Regions from separate parts of the Pantoea brenneri genome, predicted to be linked through region 3. Evidence: predicted binding sites of a transcription regulator. Region 3 holds the regulator's gene; each other region holds the start of a gene.
The links. Region 3 encodes LexA, which represses DNA repair genes until DNA is damaged. Its sites were predicted from a motif close to TNCTGTATGTACATACAGNA; they were not measured.
Positions count from the first base shown of each region.

Region 1 (6,355 bases), on a different contig from region 3:
TAAGTTCATCATGAAGCGCTGGTTTATCACCGGCACCGACACCGAAGTCGGTAAAACGGTCGCCAGTGGCGCGCTGTTACAGGCGGCCCGGGCCGCGGGTTATCGCTGCGCCGGCTACAAGCCTGTCGCCTCCGGCTGTGAGATGACAGCGCAGGGGCTGCGCAACAGTGACGCGCTGGCGCTGCAGCGTTACAGCAGCGTGCCGTTAGACTATCAGCAGGTCAATCCGCTGGCGTTCCTCGAACCCACGTCGCCGCACATCGTCAGTGCCGAAGAGGGCAGGCCGATCACTTCGCTGACCATGTCATCGGGACTGGCGGCGCTGGAGCCGCTGGCTGACTGGATTCTGGTCGAAGGGGCGGGCGGCTGGTACACCCCGTTATCCGCCACGCACACCTACGCCGACTGGGTCAGCAGTGAACAGCTGCCGGTCATTTTAGTGGTTGGCGTCAAGCTGGGCTGCATCAATCACGCCATGCTGACCGCGGATGCGGTACGGGCGCGTGGGCTGCGACTGGCTGGCTGGATCGCCAACACCGTGGTGCCGCCCGGTAACCGTTATCAGGAATATCTCACCAGCCTGCAGCAGCGACTGCCCGCGCCCTGTCTCGGCACCATTCCGTATCTGACCGAAGCGGCGCAGCAGGACAGCTGCGGCCAGTATCTGACCTTACCGGACTAACAAACCTCAGGCCACCGTCAGCCATTTGTTGACGGTGTGGTCATCCAGCTGCGCCATTTTGCCCTGCGCCACGTTACGCCCGCGATGCAACAGCAGAAAATAGTCGGCCACGCGGCGTATCAGCGACAGTCGCTGCTCCAGCAGCAGGATGGTCAGGCCGTAGTCGAGATTCAGGCGGCGAATCAGATTGCCCATCTCCTCCTCCAGCCACGGTGACATACCGTCGGTTGGCTCATCCAGAATCAGCAGCTTAGGCTGTAACACCAGCGCCCGCGCCAGGGCCAGCTGCTGTTGCTGATCGATGGGCAGATCGCCGCTGCGCTGCTGCCGTAACGAATAGAGCGCCGGGAACAGGTCAAACACCATTTCGGGGATGGCGCGGTGGCGGTCAGCCTGATTTGCTCCGGCCAGCAGGGCGATCAGCAAATTATCTTCCACGCTCATCTGGGTAAAAATATGGCGGCCCTGCGGCACGTAGCCAATACCCATCTGCGCCCGCTGCTCCGCCGGCTGTAGCAGCAGGTCGGCGGGCGGTGAGCCATCCTCTTTCCAGGAGATCGATCCGCTGTTAATCGGCAGCCTGCCCATGATGCAGTTCACCAGGGTGGTTTTCCCCATCCCGGGCCGGCCGAGAACGCCGGTGCAGGTGCCAGGCGACAGATCGAGATCGACATCCCACAGAATATGATTTTGACCGTAAAATTGATTTACCGAACGTAAACTCAGCATCTGACACTCTCCTTCCCGATCATTAGCCTGAATGCTTCCGCTCTGTGTCGTCTGGCAAACAAGTTATCAGCAATGGCACGCTCCCCATTGCAGTACAGTGCGCGCGTTGCGCGTTGACGCCACGGATTCTTGCAATTCCCAGGCCAGATTCCGCAGCAACCATTTTTCAGCCAGCAGCGCGGGTCTGTGGCGCTAAAAGATGAGCAATGCTTATCAATTTCTGCCGGTGATAACATTACTGCACTTTTGCAGTGCCAGCGGGCGGCGTTTCTGGTGCAGACGTACAATGATGAGGCAGCGATTCTGATTAGGAATGGGCAACAGATGCGGCAAAGACGCGGGTTAAAGAAGGCAACCGGTAAAAAAAGCAGAACAATGGGTCAGCCACGGCAGCTAAAATTAGCGGAAAAAAAATTATTTTTAGCGAAACCGAGCGGCAGGGAAAAATTATACACAGCCGATGGCGGCGGGGCTGCCATCACTTATCCACCATTCCTGTGGATAACCTTGTGCATTAGGTAATGAAAACAGGTTGGAAGCGAGGAAATACGCGGCCTGGTTACATAATGTCGAGAATCTGGGCTTTTGGGCATAAGCCAGTAAAATCAATTGGTTAATAAAAAACAAGCCTGCGAATTATCTGTCAGTTCATCGAACTGTAATTTTGTGACGGTCTATTGACAAATGTTAAATCCGATCTCCGCCTGGGGATAACCTTGCGCAACAACCTGCGCGATAAAGCAAGCGGCAATCGACGGCGAAAAAGTATCCCGACAGTGGCGATTACTCTGCCTCAATACTGTTTTTATATCCAGTATTATTTTCTGGCAAAATCACCATAGCAGAGTAAAATAGTGGCCTGCCCGCCGACTTCTTCAGCAGGAACTGCATTCATGAGTAAAGCCTTTAAATTGAATTCCGCTTTCAAACCTTCTGGCGATCAGCCAGAGGCGATTCGTCGTCTGGAGGAGGGGCTGGAAGATGGACTGGCCCACCAGACCTTATTAGGCGTAACCGGCTCGGGGAAAACCTTCACCGTCGCCAACGTGATTGCCGATCTCAACCGTCCAACCATGGTACTGGCGCCCAACAAAACGCTGGCGGCGCAGTTGTACGGTGAAATGAAGGAGTTCTTCCCGGATAACGCGGTTGAGTTTTTCGTCTCTTACTACGACTACTACCAGCCGGAAGCCTATGTGCCGAGTTCCGACACCTTTATCGAAAAGGACGCCTCGGTTAACGAACACATTGAGCAGATGCGTTTGTCGGCGACCAAAGCGCTGCTGGAGCGGCGTGACGTGATTGTGGTCGCCTCGGTCTCGGCGATCTACGGTCTGGGCGATCCCGATCTCTACCTGAAAATGATGCTGCACCTGACCCGCGGCATGATTATCGACCAGCGCAGCATTCTGCGCCGTCTGTCAGAGCTGCAGTACACCCGCAACGATCAGGCGTTCCAGCGCGGTACGTTCCGGGTGCGCGGCGAAGTGATCGACATCTTCCCGGCCGAATCGGACGATATCGCCCTGCGCGTTGAGCTGTTCGACGAAGAGGTAGAGCGCCTGTCGCTGTTTGACCCGCTTACCGGCCAGATCGACTCGGTAGTGCCGCGCTTTACCATCTACCCGAAAACGCACTACGTGACGCCGCGTGAGCGCATTCTGCAGGCGATGGAAGATATCAAGGTGGAACTGGCGGATCGCCGCAGGGTGCTGCTGGAAAATAATAAGCTGCTGGAAGAGCAGCGTATTACCCAGCGTACTCAGTTCGATCTGGAGATGATGGGCGAGCTGGGCTACTGCTCCGGCATCGAAAACTATTCGCGCTATCTTTCCGGGCGCGGACCGGGTGAAGCGCCACCGACGCTGTTTGACTATCTGCCAGCCGATGGCTTGCTGGTGGTCGACGAATCGCACGTCACCATCCCGCAGATTGGCGGGATGTATAAAGGCGACCGGGCGCGTAAAGAGACGCTGGTAGAGTACGGTTTCCGTTTGCCGTCGGCACTGGATAACCGTCCGATGAAGTTTGAAGAGTTTGAGGCGCTGGCGCCCCAGACTATCTACGTGTCAGCCACGCCGGGTAAATATGAGCTGGAAAAATCGGGCAGCGAAGTGATCGACCAGGTGGTGCGTCCTACCGGTCTGCTCGACCCGATCCTCGAAGTGCGTCCGGTGGCGACCCAGGTCGACGATCTGCTGTCGGAAATCCGTCAGCGGGTGGCGATCAACGAACGTGTGCTGGTGACGGTGCTGACCAAGCGTATGGCGGAAGATCTGACCGAATATCTGGAAGAGCACGGTGAGAAGGTGCGTTACCTGCACTCCGATATTGATACCGTTGAACGCATGGAAATTATCCGCGATTTACGTCTGGGTGAGTTTGATGTGCTGGTGGGCATTAACTTACTGCGTGAGGGGCTGGATATGCCGGAAGTATCGCTGGTGGCCATTCTGGACGCGGATAAAGAGGGCTTCCTGCGTTCCGAACGCTCACTGATTCAGACCATCGGTCGTGCGGCGCGTAACATTAACGGCAAGGCAATTCTCTACGGCGATAAAATTACCCCGTCGATGGCGCGGGCGATTGAAGAGACTGAACGCCGCCGCGAGAAGCAGCAGCAGTACAATGAAGAGAACGGCATTGTGCCGCAGGGCCTGAATAAGAAAATTACCGATATTCTGGAACTGGGCAACAACGTGGTGAAAACCCGTGGCAAAGCCAAACCGGCACGTCGCGGCGCGGCCGAAGCTGAAGCGGATTACCTGGCGCTGTCGCCGCAGGCCCTGCAGAAAAAGATCCACGAGCTGGAAGGGCAGATGCAGCAGCATGCGCAGAACCTGGAGTTCGAACAGGCGGCCAGCGTGCGCGATCAGCTGCATGAGCTGCGCACGCTGTTTATTGCCACCTCGTAACTCAGCTAAAGCCCTGAATGGCGTGTTCCAGCGCGACCCGCAGCAGCTGGCGGTCGTGACGATATTTGATATCGGCGGCCTCCAGCGGCTCACGCACAATCAGCCGGTTATCGACCTGGCTGATGTCGGCGGAGGGACTGACCACAATTGCGTCAATCACCCGTTTGCCAATGTAGCGCTCCATCATTGCCAGTTTATCGGCGACCGTCAGGCTGGCTGCTGCCGGGCTGAGTTCGCGACCCAGATTGCCGATAAAGACCATGGTGGCGGGCGTCCGACGCAGCGCCTGCGCCATCTCCTCCATCAGCAGAATCGGCATCAGGCTGGTGTAAAAACTGCCTGGCCCGATCAGGATTAAATCCGCTTCGCCAATCGCATCCAGCGCTTCCCGCGTCGGCTGGACGTTGGGATGCAACATCATCTCCTGCGGCGGCTGCTTCATCTCATCAATTGCAGTTTCACCGTAGACCATATTGCCTTCCACATCGAGCGCCACCAGATCCACCGGTTGCTCCGACATCGGAATCAAAAAGGCATCGACCTTCAGCAGGTTACGAATGATGTTGATCGCTTCCAGCGGACGCACGCTCAGGTGATCGAGCGCTTTCAGCATCAGGTTGCCGAGGTTGTGTCCGGCCAGCTCCCCGTTACCGGCAAAGCGATACTCAAACATCGCTGAGGCCACGCTCGGTTCGGCGATCAGCTGGTTGAGGCAGTTGCGCATATCGCCCCAGGCGATGCCGCCTTCTGAGCGGCGAATGCGGCCGGTTGAACCGCCGTTATCGGTGGTGGTTACAATGCCGGTAAGGCGTGAGCCGAGCGGCGACAGGGCAGACATCACGCGGCCTAAGCCATGTCCGCCACCCAGGGCCACCACGCGATCGAGATCGGCCAGTGTGCGATTCATACTTCTCCTTAACATCGTCTCGCGTGACGTCGCTCTAAACGCTAAACCCGCGCGGATGACTTGCGTCAAAATCTGAAGCGCATTTTAACGTATCCTGTCGCTAAAATGCGGTGAAAATTCGATATGTATCAGAATATATAGCGAAAACAGCGAATGGAAGAGTCGCGGAAATCGCGCTACCATCTTGATTAACCGCGCTGATCAACGGGTCAGCGTACACTCTAGCCTGATTGCCTACGTCTGCGGATAGGGGAGTCAGGCCGTAGCCATTGAGCTACCAGGGTGCAGAAAGAAATGACTGCATCTCCCAATCTGGAAAGGTGTTCTGGTGTCACAATTTACTGATGCATACGCGCGTAAGTTCTATTACCTGCGCCTGTCGGTCACGGATGTGTGTAACTTCCGCTGTACCTACTGTCTGCCCGATGGCTACAAGCCGCACGGCATTCGCAACAAAAGCTTTCTCTCTCTGGATGAAATCCGTCGTGTCACGCGGGCTTTCGCCGCAGCGGGCACGGAAAAAGTGCGGCTGACCGGCGGTGAGCCATCGCTGCGCCGCGATTTTACCGACATCATCGCGGCGGTGCGTGAGAACCCCTCGGTGCGCCATATCGCCGTCACCACCAACGGTTACCGGCTGGCTCGCGACGTGAAGCAGTGGCGCGAGGCGGGATTAACCGCGCTCAACGTCAGCGTTGATAGCCTCGATGCCCGTCAGTTCCACGCCATTACCGGTCAGGATAAATTCCATCAGGTGATGGCGGGCATCGACGCTGCCTTTGACGCCGGATTTCAGCAGGTAAAAGTCAACAGCGTGCTGATGCGCGATCTCAATAGCCGTAATCTGGCGACCTTCCTCGACTGGATCCGTACCCGACCGATTCAGCTGCGCTTCATCGAACTGATGGAAACCGGTGACGGCGGAACGCTGTTTCGTCAGCAGCACGTCTCCGGCACGGTGATCCGTGACCAGCTGATTGCGCAGGGCTGGCAGCGGCGGGAGAGCGGCCGCAGCGACGGTCCGGCCCTGGTGTTTTACCATCCCGATTATGTCGGTGAGATCGGCCTGATAATGCCCTATGCCAAAGATTTTTGTGCCAGCTGCAACCGTCTGCGCGTCTC
Region 1 covers NZ_JBCGBG010000001.1:1,866,360-1,872,714, reverse strand. Annotated here, with positions in the region: gene bioC (malonyl-ACP O-methyltransferase BioC) at 1-14, shown strand, start outside; gene bioD (dethiobiotin synthase) at 11-682, shown strand; gene AABB92_RS08720 (ABC transporter ATP-binding protein) at 689-1,411, opposite strand; gene AABB92_RS08715 (hypothetical protein) at 1,598-1,933, shown strand; gene uvrB (excinuclease ABC subunit UvrB) at 2,305-4,326, shown strand; gene AABB92_RS08705 (gluconeogenesis factor YvcK family protein) at 4,328-5,233, opposite strand; molybdenum cofactor riboswitch at 5,439-5,572, shown strand; gene moaA (GTP 3',8-cyclase MoaA) at 5,562-6,355, shown strand, end outside.
Region 1: uvrB (excinuclease ABC subunit UvrB) is a predicted target of LexA. The motif match lies at 2,209-2,228, and genes of this name have one in related genera.

Region 2 (6,355 bases), on a different contig from region 3:
GCGGCGCGCAGCCGCTGGTCGGCGGTCGCCAGCGAGTCGCATTCACCGCTGGCACGCAGGCAGCAGGCCAGCTGCAGCCGCAGCGCCTGCGGTACCGGTCGCTGCTGGTTAATCACCTGCTCAATCCAGGCTGCGGTGACCGCCGCTGATTTATCTGCCGGCAGCTCAACCTGGACCTCGGGCTGACGCTCAACCCACACTTCCGCCTCCGATCCCGCACCGTGGATCACGCTGATCGCCGGACAACGTTGCGGATTAGCATAGACCTCGCCCTCGGTGCCATTCAGCAGCAGCGCAGGCGCATCAATATCGCTGAAGAATTTCGCCACCCGCGGCACATATTCCGGATGCGACACGCTCGACAGCCGCAACGCCTCGCGTTCGCCAAACGGCGTTGCCAGTTTTGCCAGCGTATGCGCACTGTTCCGCACCCCCATCCGCCAGCGCAGCGACAGCTGTTTCGCCATCGGCGGGCAGAGGTGATCGACGGTAATAAACACCAGCTCACCCGCGTCCAGCCGGGCCTGAGCCTGCTCAGCGGTGGTCACCGGCTGCACGCCTAGCGCGTCAAATACCGCTTCACTGGTGATGCGCGTCGCATCGTCGCTGACGCCGTGCACCAGCACCGGGAAACCGAGCCGGTTCAGCAACAGCGCCAGTAACGGCGTCAGGTTGCCCTGGCGGCGCGCGCCGTTATAGCTCGGGATTACCATCGGCATCGGCCGGTTGGCCGGGGCGTTCAGCTTCATCATCTGCGCCTGCATCGCCTGATAGAAGCCGCGCATTTCAGCTTCGCCTTCGCCCTTGATACGCAGCGCAATCAGGATGCCGCCCAGTTCCAGATCCGGCACCTGGCCAGCCAGCATCGCGCTGTAGAGGGCTTCGGCGGTGTCGAAATCGATGTCGCGGGCATGATTTTTTCCGCGGCCGATCTCTTTAATAATTTTATTCAGTTCCATCACTCGCTTCCGGTTAAGTGCGCGACGGCTTAGCGCCGCGTCGGACGTCGTTTACGCACGGTACGTGTGGCCACCGGGGCGGCCGGTATGGCGTCCGGCTCTGGGGTATCGGGTTGCTCAATCGGGAAGATCGGCAACGCCGCCAGCAGTCGGCTACCGTACGCTTTGCTCAGCAGACGGCGATCGTATATCACGATTTCACCGTAACACTGATGGCTGCGAATCAGGCGTCCGACCTGTTGAATCAGGGTAAACGAGGCGCTGGGTAAACTCTGCACCTCAAACGGATAACGCTTCAGGCTCTTCAGCCATTCGCCTTCGGTCAAAATTACCGGACTGTCTACCGGCGGAAAAGCAATTTTATGAATATGCACCTGACTCAGCAGATCGCCTTTTAAATCCAGCCCTTCAGCGAACGATTGCAGGCCAATCAGAATGCTGGTTTCGCCTTTGCTCACCCGCTGACGATGCAGATCGACCAGTCGGCTGCGCGGCTGATCGCCCTGCACCAGCATCGACAGTCGTAAATCGGGCAGGCAGGCGACAAACTGCTGCATCGCCCGGTTACTGGCGAACAGCACCAGCACCCCTTTGTGCTGCTTCAGCTTCATCTGCTGCCGGAAGAAGCCCGCCATCTCGGCGATGTGCTCCGCTTCGTGGGTCATCAGGGGTTCATAGCGCATTTGCGGGATCACCAGCTTGCCCTGCTCAACATGGTTGAACGGGGAATCGAGCGCCACAAAGCGGTCACCGGCTTTCTCGTTGAGACCGGACATCTCCTGCAGGCGGTTAAAACTGTTAAGCGAGCGCAGCGTGGCGGAGGTGACCACCACATGCGGAATTTTACGCCACAGCATCTTTTCCAGCTGATCGCTGACGCGAATCCCGGCGCAGTGGAACAGCAGGTGCGCCTGACCTTCGCGCAGTTCGCGGGTGATCCATTTCGACACCGGCGCGCCGGAAGCTTTTTCCATCGCCGCCAGTCGCCACAGCTTACTGACCGATTCAAACCAGCCGAACTGGCGGTTCAGCTGCAGCAGATTGCGGTGCAAGCGCACCACATCAACTTTGCCGGTCTGCTCGCTCAGGGCATTGATCAGGCCTTCGCTCAGGCCACGCAGCGCGTCGCTGAGTTTGAACAGCCGGGCGCAAAGGTCCAGCAGCTCCTGCGGTAACGCCCCGAGCACAAAGCGGTATTCGCCCGGCTGATTGTGCGGTGGCAACAGGGGATTGAGCGCCTGGCTGGTGATGGTCAGCAGCTCGCGCAGCTCCTCGCAGTGTGCTTTCAGCCGCTCCGGATTGGCCAGCGGCGGCGGGTATTTAGGCCGCATCTGGGTCATGATGCTGTCCACCAGCTTGATAAACAGATCCAGCTGCAGGCTGCTCCAGCCTGGGGTGATATCAGCGCTCATCTCCAGCGCATCGCGCGCCACTTCCGGCAGATGATGGCCTTCATCCAGCACCAGCATCAGGTTTTTAGCCGGCGGCAATACCGACTCATTCTCCATCGCCGCCATCACCAGCGCATGGTTGGCCACCACCACATCGACCTGCTCTATTTCACGCCGCGCCACGAAAAACGGGCATTCACGATACCAGCGACAGTGGGCGCCGAGGCAGCTGGCTTTATCGGTTGAGAGCCGCTGCCACAGGCTATCGCTGACGTTTTCCTCGCTGTGATCGCGTAGTCCGTCCCACTGATAGCGATCCAGCGCTTTCTGCAACCGGCCGCACTGCGTCTGCTCCTCTTTGGTGCTGCTGATGGCGTCATCATCCAGATAGAGCAGCAGATCGCCCTGCTGATCGTCATCAGCCGCCAGCGCCGCCAGGTTGCGCGGACAGACGTAGCGCCCGCGACCAAAGGCGGCGGTAAAGGTGAGATCGGGGATGATTTTCTTCAGCAGCGGCAGATCTTTGGTGAAGATTTGATCCTGCAACGCCACGTTCGCGGTGCTGATCACCAGACGTTTTTCCTGGGCGCGGCTGGTCGCGATGCCGGGGATCAGATAAGAGAGGGTTTTGCCGACGCCGGTTGGCGCTTCGACCGCCAGATGGCGCGCATCATCGCCCGCCAGGCATTTTGCCACTTCAGCAATCATCTGCCGCTGGGCGGCGCGCGGGATAAAATCGGGCACCTGCTGCTGCAGCGCTTTATACCACTGCGCTATCTGGCTTTTTACTGCTGCTGTCAGGGCCATTTTGTTTGTTACCACACCGTAAAAATTGCCTGTATTTTTACACAGTATGCTGGCGGCGTCAGCTTTCAGGACAATTTTTTCGTCTGCGGTTCCACAAGCGGCCACGGATGCCGCCCAGGGGTGGCGGCAGCCGGGGGTGGCGGCAGCCGGGGGTGGCGGCAGCCGGGACCGGCTAGCCCAGCAGTTTAAACATATAGGTCGTGGCATCCAGCTCACCGGTGGTGGATTCGGCGTAGAACGGAATAGAGCCGGCGACCTGCCAGTCGAGCGAGCGATAGAGATCGCTGGCGACATCACCGCTGCGCGTGTCCAGCACCAGCAGCGTTTTACCCTGCAGTCGCGCCTGCTGTTCCGCCTGCAGCATCAGCTGGCGGGCAATGCCCTGGCGGCGCGCCTGCGGATGCACCAGCAGTTTAGTGATCTCCGCCCGATGGCGGCCGTTGGGCATTGAGCTGCTGTTGATCATCACCGTCGCCACCACGCTGCCGTGCTGACGCGCCACCCACAATTCGGCATCGCCACTCGCCAGGCTGTAAATGCGATCCTGCCAGAAACGGTCAATCGCCTGATGGTCGGCGGCATCAATAAATCCGACGCTGGCCCCGTCTGCTACGCAGGCCTGCAACACCTCACACAGTTCGGGTAACGCCTGCTGTGCCTCGCTGGCACTGAGCATCTGATAATTAATCATGGTTTTGCCACCACCAGTAAATAGTGCGCGCCCTCGGTCAGGTGCGCTTCAAAGGCCGATTTTCCCGTCAGATGAAAGCGTAAACAGTCGCCGGGACGTAAGCTCCAGCGTTGAGCTGCCATGCTGACGGTCAGGCCGCCTTCACGCAGCCAGATATGCTGTTCCATACCGTGAATCGGCGGCGCGTCGTAATCGATACGCGCGCCGGGGCGTAATTTGCCCTCCACCAATTCGCATCTAAAATGAGTAACAGGCGGTGACACATTTCGGCGGTGAAAGCCACTGGCCTCATCACTCCATACCGGCTGCTGGTCATACGGGATCAGCAGCTTTGCATCTTCCTCCACCTCACTCAGCAGGCGCGACATGGTTAATCCGTACGCCACGCACAGACGATTAAGCAGTGCGGCGGTAGGGCTGGTCTCGCTGCGCTCAATACGTGATAATGACGCACGGCTGATACCCGTTGCGATTGAAAGCTCATCCAGCGACCAGCCGCGTTGCAAGCGTAATTCCGCCAGCCGCGCAGCCAGGCGCTGTTCTGTATTCAGGTCCGGCATAGCATCCTCTCATAATTGGGAATAATTTCTCTTATATGAGATATAGCTGAGAAAAGGCGCAGCGGTCAAGTTGTACACTCAAAAATGTATTGTACAACTTAGTTTGCTTCGTTATGGTAATTCCACTCAGATCAGTCTAAAGAGGAATTTATGACCCTATACAGTATCGGTGACGTCGCCGAGCGCTGTGGCATAAACCCAGTGACCTTGCGCGCCTGGCAAAGACGTTATGGCTTACTGAAGCCGCAGCGTACCGAAGGTGGGCATCGTCAGTTTGATGAAGAAGATGTTCAGCGCATTGAAGAGATCATGCGCTGGATTGAAAGCGGCGTGCCGGTAGGTAAAGTCAAAGCGCTGCTGGAAGGCGGTGATGTTGATGCGCACGACGGCTGGACCACCCTGCAGGATGAACTCATCAGCGTGTTACGCCACGTCAGACCCTCCAAGCTGCGTAACAAGATCGCGGCCATCGGTCGTGAACATCCAATCGACGCATTGATCGATCACGTCTTTATGCCGGTGCGCCAGAAGCTCAGCCTCGACCAGAATACCGCCCGCACCATGTGCAGCCTGCTGGATGGCCTGCTGATTGATTATGTGGCGTTCTGCCTGACCGGCAGCCGCAAAAAAGCGGGCAAAGACGCGCTGATTATCGGCTGGGGCATTGAGGATCGTACCCGTATCTGGCTGGAAGGCTGGCGTCTGTCGCAACATGGCTGGCGCATCGATGTGCTGGCTGAGCCGCTCGACGTGCCACGTCCCGAACTGTTTCCCGGCATGAATATGTTTGTATTTACCGGTAAAAAACTGACCCGTCGTCAGCAGGATCAACTGTCGCACTGGCAAGAACAGGGTTACGCCGTGCGGTTGCACGAAACACCCTGATGACAAAAACGCACGCTGGGCACTTTGCCTGCTGCCTTGCGCGCGCTATCATTCCCGCCTCATATTCACGCGCTCAGGTTTTCCCATGAACTGGAAAAAAACATTCTTCGCTACGCTGTTTTTCATAATGGCGGCTGGCGGTACCAGCGGTCTGATGCTGGTCGGTTATTCACTCATCGTTCACTCACGCTAAGCCAGCGTTGCAGGCGCTCGAACAGGCGATCGCTGACAATCGACAGCAGCGCCACCAGTAACGCCCCCTGAATCACATACGCCGTGTTAAACCCGCTTAAGCCGATGATCACCGGTGAACCGAGGCTTTTTGCCCCGACCGTTGAGGCGATAGCGGCGGTGCCAATGTTGATGATCACCGAGGTGCGGATCCCGGCGATAATCACCGGGGCGGCCAGCGCCAGCTCAATCTGCCACAGACGCTGCCATGCACTCATCCCGACCCCTTCGGCAATCTCCCGGCTGCTGGCGGGTACGCTGTCGAGACCGGCCAGCGTGCCCTGCAAGATCGGCAGCAAACCGTAGAGCAGCAGCGCCACCACGGCAGGCCAGGCACCAAATCCCATCACCGGCACCGCAATCGCTAATACCGCCACCGGCGGAATGGTTTGTCCGGCCGCCACCAGCGTTTCCATCAGCGGCCGGAACGCCCGACCGGCGCGCCGGGTCACTATCACCCCGCTGCCGACGCCGATAACCATTGCCAGCAGGCTGGCGGTGACGACCAGAAACAGGTGCGCCAGCGTCAGTTGCCAGAAGGTCTCCTGCTGATAAAGCGGCCGCGCCAGCTCGGGAAACCAGCGATGGAACAGCGGCCCGCTGTAGGGCATCAGCGTCAGCAGCGCGCCATACAGCAGCACCAGCCAGAGCAGCGGATCGGTCAGCCGGCGCATGCGGTCTCCTCACGCAGCGTCAGCAAATCGTGAAAATAGAGCACGCCCAGCGGCTGCTGCTGTTCATCAATCACCGGCAGTTTGTCGGTTCGCCGGGTAATAAACTGCGACAGCGCTTCGCGTAGCGTCAGCCCGGCGGCAATCGGTTCGCCCGCCA
Region 2 covers NZ_JBCGBG010000001.1:1,818,161-1,824,515, forward strand. Annotated here, with positions in the region: gene ybiB (DNA-binding protein YbiB) at 1-959, opposite strand, end outside; gene dinG (ATP-dependent DNA helicase DinG) at 989-3,157, opposite strand; gene AABB92_RS08505 (GNAT family N-acetyltransferase) at 3,330-3,848, opposite strand; gene AABB92_RS08510 (XRE family transcriptional regulator) at 3,845-4,408, opposite strand; gene AABB92_RS08515 (MerR family transcriptional regulator) at 4,559-5,293, shown strand; gene AABB92_RS08525 (ABC transporter permease) at 5,467-6,198, opposite strand; gene AABB92_RS08530 (ABC transporter ATP-binding protein) at 6,186-6,355, opposite strand, start outside.
Region 2: dinG (ATP-dependent DNA helicase DinG) is a predicted target of LexA. The motif match lies at 3,185-3,204, and genes of this name have one in related genera.

Region 3 (6,355 bases):
CACAGGTTCATGGCGTTGGCCGCGCCCGCTTCATTGATGCGTACCATTAAGCTCGCCGCGATGTCATTCACGGTGGGCGTTAACCAGCTTGGACGCTGCGGTTCGATAGGATCGATCGACTCACGCCATTCCGGCACGCGCTTGTTGAGATAGTTAACCAGCGGCAGTGGTTCGCCAAAGTTAACGTAGCCCTGGCCGAGGTTGCGCAGCTTACGTAAGCCATGCACCATCTGCATGAAGCCCTCTTTCTCTTTCGCCGCGCCGCGTAGCTCTTTGGCGTAAGTACCCACTTCCATGACATGTTCGTAGCCAATGTAAATCGGCACCAGGGTGATCGGGCGATTCCCCCCGCGCAGCATCGCCTGCAGGGTCATGGCTAAGGTGCCGGTTTTCGGATCGAGCAGGCGACCGGTGCGTGAACGTCCCCCTTCGACAAAGTATTCAACCGAGTAACCGCGGGTGAACAGTTCGCCAAGATATTCACGGAACACCGTGGCATACAGCTTGTTGCCTTTGAAGGTACGACGGATAAAGAACGCGCCCAGACGACGGAAAATCGGTCCGGCTGGCCAGAAGTTGAGGTTGATACCGGCGGCAATGTGCGGCGGCACCAGTCCCTGATGATAAAGCACGTAAGAGAGCAGCAGGTAATCCATGTGGCTGCGATGGCACGGCACATAGACGATTTCATGGCCATCCTGCGCCAGCTGACGGACTTTTTCGCCGCCATTAACATTGATGCCCTGATAGAGCCGGCTCCAGAGCCAGCCCATGACGCGGTCGGTGACGCGAATCGCTTCATAGGAGAAGTTTGCCGCGATCTCTTCCATCATCTCAACCGCATTTTGCTGCGCTTTTTCATGGGAGATTTTTTTGCTGCGCGCTTCATCTTCAACCGCTTTTTCAATCGCTTTCGATTGCAGCAGACGATTAAACAGATCCTGACGTGCCGGTAAGCGTGGGCCAACCGCCGCCAGCCGCTGGCGGGCGAAATGAATGCGCGCCACCCGGGCCAGTTTCTGGGCGATTGATTGGTCGGTGCCGTGTTCGGTTGCCATGCGGCGCAGCGAAACGGTCGGCGAGAAACGGACAAAACTGTCGCGTCCATGCCAGATCACCGCAAAGAATTTCTGCACGCCGTTCAGCACCCGCAGGTGCGGCGTATCTTCGCCCTGAACCTCACGACCAGGCGCCCGGCCAAACATCACCGTCACCGGCAGCATCTGGATATCCAGCTTGGGGTTATTGCGATGCAGGTCCAGATAATCGTGAAAAATCTTCACCGATTCGACGCTGGGCACAAAATAGGGGAACACACGCGGGCCATCGTGGATAAAAACGTGGCGCGGCAGCAGCGAACCATCAATCTCCAGCGGAGAAAGCGGGTCGGGCAGATGATGCCGCAGGCACTGCGCGCGTAAAGTCAGTAAGTCAGCCTTCGAATCGTAAGGCAAAACGTACATAATGGGCCGGGTCGGGTCCAGACCATGTTCAGAAACGGGATCGGCCGGAATGGCCTTACTCTTTACCAAAAACGACAGTGGTAAATTCAGTAATTTGTAATAAAGTTTACGCCAACCTGACATAGACAACATGAAGCCTCTTGTTAGCAAAGCGCCGCAAGCATACCAGAAAGCGCAGCGAAGATCTGTGGTGGTGCCATTTGCACGCAGCCCAGACATTGACGTCAATCCGATGAAAGGGTTCCACTTATATGGCAAATAATGCCACGGGTCTTGTAAGAATAGTAAAAGCCGCAGGTTACTCATGGCAGGGCCTGCGTGCCGCCTGGCAACACGAAGCGGCTTTCCGCCAGGAGGCGCTGGCCGCGCTGGTGGCCATTATTGTGGCCTGCTGGCTGGATGTCGATATTGTCTCTCGCATCCTGATGATCGGGGCAGTGGTGCTGGTGGTCATTGTTGAAATCCTCAACAGCGCCATCGAGGCGGTAGTGGATCGTATTGGCCAGGAGCGCCACCCTTTAGCCGGACGGGCAAAGGATATGGGCTCGGCGGCGGTGCTGATCAGCATCTTACTGGCACTGTTTGTCTGGATCGCGCTGCTTTGGTCGCATTTGCGATAAGCCTTCCACAACGCGCCAGATGGCGCGTTTTGCCTGAGAATCGGTTTCCATTTCACCAATACCTGTATATACTCACAGCGACTGTATAAACAACCAGGGGGCGGGATGAAAGCATTAACCAGCAGGCAGCAGCAGGTCTATGACCTGATTCGCGACCATATTACTCAAACGGGCATGCCGCCTACGCGTGCAGAAATTGCCGCGCAGCTGGGTTTCCGCTCGCCGAACGCGGCAGAAGAGCATCTGAAGGCACTGGCACGCAAAGGGGTGATTGAGATTGTCTCTGGCGCCTCTCGCGGTATTCGCCTGTTGATGGAAGAAGAAGCATCTGAAGGTCTGCCGCTGATTGGCCGGGTTGCTGCCGGTGAGCCGATCATGGCGCAGGAGCACATCGAAACCCATTACAAAGTGGATCCGGGCCTGTTCAAACCTTCTGCCGATTTTCTGCTGCGCGTCAGTGGAATGTCGATGAAAGATATCGGGATTATGGATGGCGACCTGCTCGCGGTACATAAAACCCAGGACGTACGCAACGGCCAGGTTGTTGTGGCCCGTATTGATGATGAAGTGACGGTTAAACGCTGGAAGAAGCAGGGTGCTATTGTGCATTTGCTGCCTGAAAACAGTGATTTTGAGCCGATCATTGTCGATACGCGCGCCCAGTCGCTGACGGTAGAAGGTCTGGCGGTCGGTGTGGTTCGCAACGGCGAATGGCTCTGAGTCTGACATAACCGCGCATTCGTAGCGTCTGATGCTATTCTGTCTGCCCTAATTTTGTCGCTGCTGCTCCCCTCTCTGCAGCGACACCGAGCACGGAACTGCGAATGCGTTTTTTAACGGCTACCGACAAAAACCTCTGGCGGCTGGCGCTGCCGATGATCCTTTCTAACATCACCGTTCCCTTACTGGGGGTGGTCGATACTGCTGTCATTGGTCACCTCGACAGCCCGGTCTATCTGGGCGGGGTTGCGGTCGGCACGACAGTCACCAGTTTCCTCTTCATGCTGCTGCTGTTCCTTCGGATGAGTACTACCGGCCTGACGGCGCAGGCTTTTGGTGCCGGCGATAAAATGGCGCTGGCACGTGCGCTGACCCAGCCTTTAATTATTGCGCTGCTGGCTGGCGTGCTGTTCATCTGCCTGCGCTCGCCGATTACTACGCTGGCGGCCGATCTGATTGGCGGCGATCCCAAAGTTTTGCAACAGGCGGCACTGTTTATTCAGATCCGCTGGTTAAGTGCGCCCGCCACCCTGGCAAATCTGGTGATCCTTGGCTGGCTGCTGGGCGTGCAGTACGCGCGTGCGCCGGTCATCCTGCTGGTGATCGGCAATCTGGTCAATATTGTGCTCGATCTGTGGCTGGTGATGGGGCTGCACTGGGGAGTGGCAGGCGCGGCAACCGCGACCGCGCTGGCGGAGTATATAACGCTGGTCGTCGGGGCAGTGATGGTCTGGCGGGTATTGAAACTACGTGGCATCACCACCGCAATGCTGAAGCAGAGCTGGCGCGGCGATATTCAGCGGCTACTGCGTCTTAATCGCGACATTATGCTGCGTTCGTTAATGCTGCAGCTCTGTTTTGCCTCGCTGACCGTGCTGGGCGCACGTATCGGTCCGCAGGTGGTGGCGGTGAACGCCGTGCTGCTGATGTTTATCACCTTTACCGCCTATGCGCTGGATGGTTTTGCCTACGCAGTCGAAGCCTTCGCCGGTGAGGCGCATGGCGCGAAAGATGGCAGCAGGCTGCTGCGCGTCTGGGATTCTGCCTGCCGACAGGCGCTGGTGGTGGCTCTGATGTTCTCAGTAATTTATGCGTGTTTCGGCTCGCATATCGTGGCGCTGCTGACCTCGATTGAACAGCTGCAACAGGCGGCCGATCGCTATCTGATATGGCAGGTGATCCTGCCGCTGGCGGGCGTCTGGTGCTATCTGCTGGATGGCATGTTCATCGGTGCAACCCGCGGCCGGGAGATGCGTAACAGCATGATGGTGGCGGCACTTGGTTACTTCCTGACCTTGCTTAGCGTCCCGCAGCTGGGCAACCACGGCTTGTGGCTGGCGGTCACCGTTTTCCTGGCGCTGCGTGGCCTGTCGCTGTGGCTGATCTGGCGTAAACACTGGCAGCAGAACAGCTGGTTTAACGCCTGATAGCTGGCATCTGATGTCCTCCGGCTACAGATTATTCTGTATTGTTCCGGCAAACCTAAAATCTTCTACTACAATTAACCGTAAGCAGCGCAGTGAATCAGCGCTTTATATCGTCATTTTGTTTTCTTTCAAGATAAATGATGTAACCAAAGGATGACATAGAGGTCTGCCATGAATAAAGATCAAGCGAGCGGCAACTGGAAGCAGTTCAAAGGCACAGTAAAAGAGAAATGGGGCAAGCTGACCGACGATGATATGCAGGTTATCGAAGGCAAACGCGATCAGCTGGTCGGAAAAATTCAGGAACGTTACGGCTATGCGAAAGAAGATGCAGAGCGTGAAGTAACGGACTGGGAAGGTCAGAACAAAGATTACCGTTGGTAATCACAAAGATTTACGGATAAAGCTCCTACCCGCCGGTACGCTCATACCGGCAACCGCACAAGGATGTGCACATTACCCGCGTTTTCCCCGCTTTTTACCCTCACTTTGATGATCGTGCTGACAACTTTCATGATGGGTGCAGGCTTCGACTTCGACACAATTCTCACATAATCCATGCGCTTCAATCACGCTATGACGCAGGGCAAACTGTGCCTCACCAGCCAGTGTGGCGATAATCTTCTCTACTCCCTGCGCCTGCTTTTCGGTTACCGCCGCACAGCGATCACACACCAGCATGACCGAGGTGTGTGCCGGTGCCTCGAAATGGTGACACATTACGTAGCTATTATTGGACTCCACCCGGTGGATAAAGCCCTGTTCCAGCAGGAAGTCCAGCGCCCGATAGACCGTAGGAGGCTTGGCCTGGGGTTCGCTAACCCTGAGTTGATCCAGCAGATCATAAGCGCTGATCGATCCTGGCTGCTCAGCCATTAATCGCAACACTTCAGCCCGCTGCGATGTCAGACGCACGCCGCGCTGCAGGCACAGTTTTTCCGCCTGGGTCATTATTTGCTGTGACGTCATGTTTGACATGGAAACTCTCCGCTGGATAAGTGATGTTATTTTATCACACAAATTTTCGCGGCGCAGAGGTTGGTTTTTGCCTGATAAAACAGCAAATTCTGGCCGGTGGTCGATTAAAAACGCTGTGTGAGCATCAGGAGAGGCCGCTATCGGCACCCAATCAGATCCACTCGCCGACCGGTTAAGGTGGCCTTTTCAGCGCTTTTGCTTTGCATCTCACTGAGTTAAGAAGTAATGTTCAGCAAGACTTAAGAAATGTCTGGTATTATTTTATTTATTACCGGGTATTTTGAACAAAAATAAAGTTTTATTGATTGGAAAACATCCAATCCTTTGAATTAAGCGACTGTTTCCTTTGAATTCACAGCAATAACGCGTTAGCCAGGGTTCACAATAGGGCTAACAAACTATTCAGTCGTTGAATGTTTCAACGGCATTTTCTCAGGTGATGGCAGGCAAATGGTGAAAAAATCCGCTCAACGCTCAGCGCTGAAGTACACCGCTGTAGTGAACGCGCTTTTCCTTTCTTCTTCCGCCATGGCGGCGGGGACCTGGTATGATGCACGCAATGACGCCATGAGCGGAACCGGCGTCGCATCTTCTCTTTATGGCTCAGCCGTGCTGGCCAACCCGGCTTTGATGACGCGAGCTAAACCCGACGATAGCGTCAGTATTATTTTCCCTTCAGCCGGTATTCAGGTCACCGACAAAGATCACCTGATCGACAAAGTGGATGACATCACCGATACCGTTGATCGCTACCGCGAGGTGATCGGCAACCTGACCTTTGCCGATTATCTGCGTGGCTATCCTGAAGTGCGCGCTGCTTCAGGCGATGTCGCTAACCAGTTAAGTGATTTGCGTGGCAATAAAGCGGACGGCAACGCCGGGGTGGCGCTGGCGGTCACTATTCCCAACGAGACGCTGCCTTTCGCCTTTATCACCAAAGCCTATGGATCGGCTCATGTGCGAGCCAATGTGGTCCAGAGCGATATCGACTATCTGCGCGGCGTAGCTAACGGCACGGTGCTTCCGCGTCCGGGCGATCAGGACAATCTGCGCTCCAGCGCCAACGGCCTGGCGGCGCTGGTCACCGATTATGGCGTCGCACTGGCGCATGAGTTCACCATTGCCGGTCAGCCGGTGTCGGTAGGCG
Region 3 covers NZ_JBCGBG010000003.1:31,949-38,303, forward strand. Annotated here, with positions in the region: gene plsB (glycerol-3-phosphate 1-O-acyltransferase PlsB) at 1-1,586, opposite strand, end outside; gene AABB92_RS13765 (diacylglycerol kinase) at 1,715-2,083, shown strand; gene lexA (transcriptional repressor LexA) at 2,189-2,803, shown strand; gene dinF (MATE family efflux transporter DinF) at 2,908-4,230, shown strand; gene AABB92_RS13780 (CsbD family protein) at 4,402-4,614, shown strand; gene zur (zinc uptake transcriptional repressor Zur) at 4,687-5,208, opposite strand; gene AABB92_RS13790 (conjugal transfer protein TraF) at 5,659-6,355, shown strand, end outside.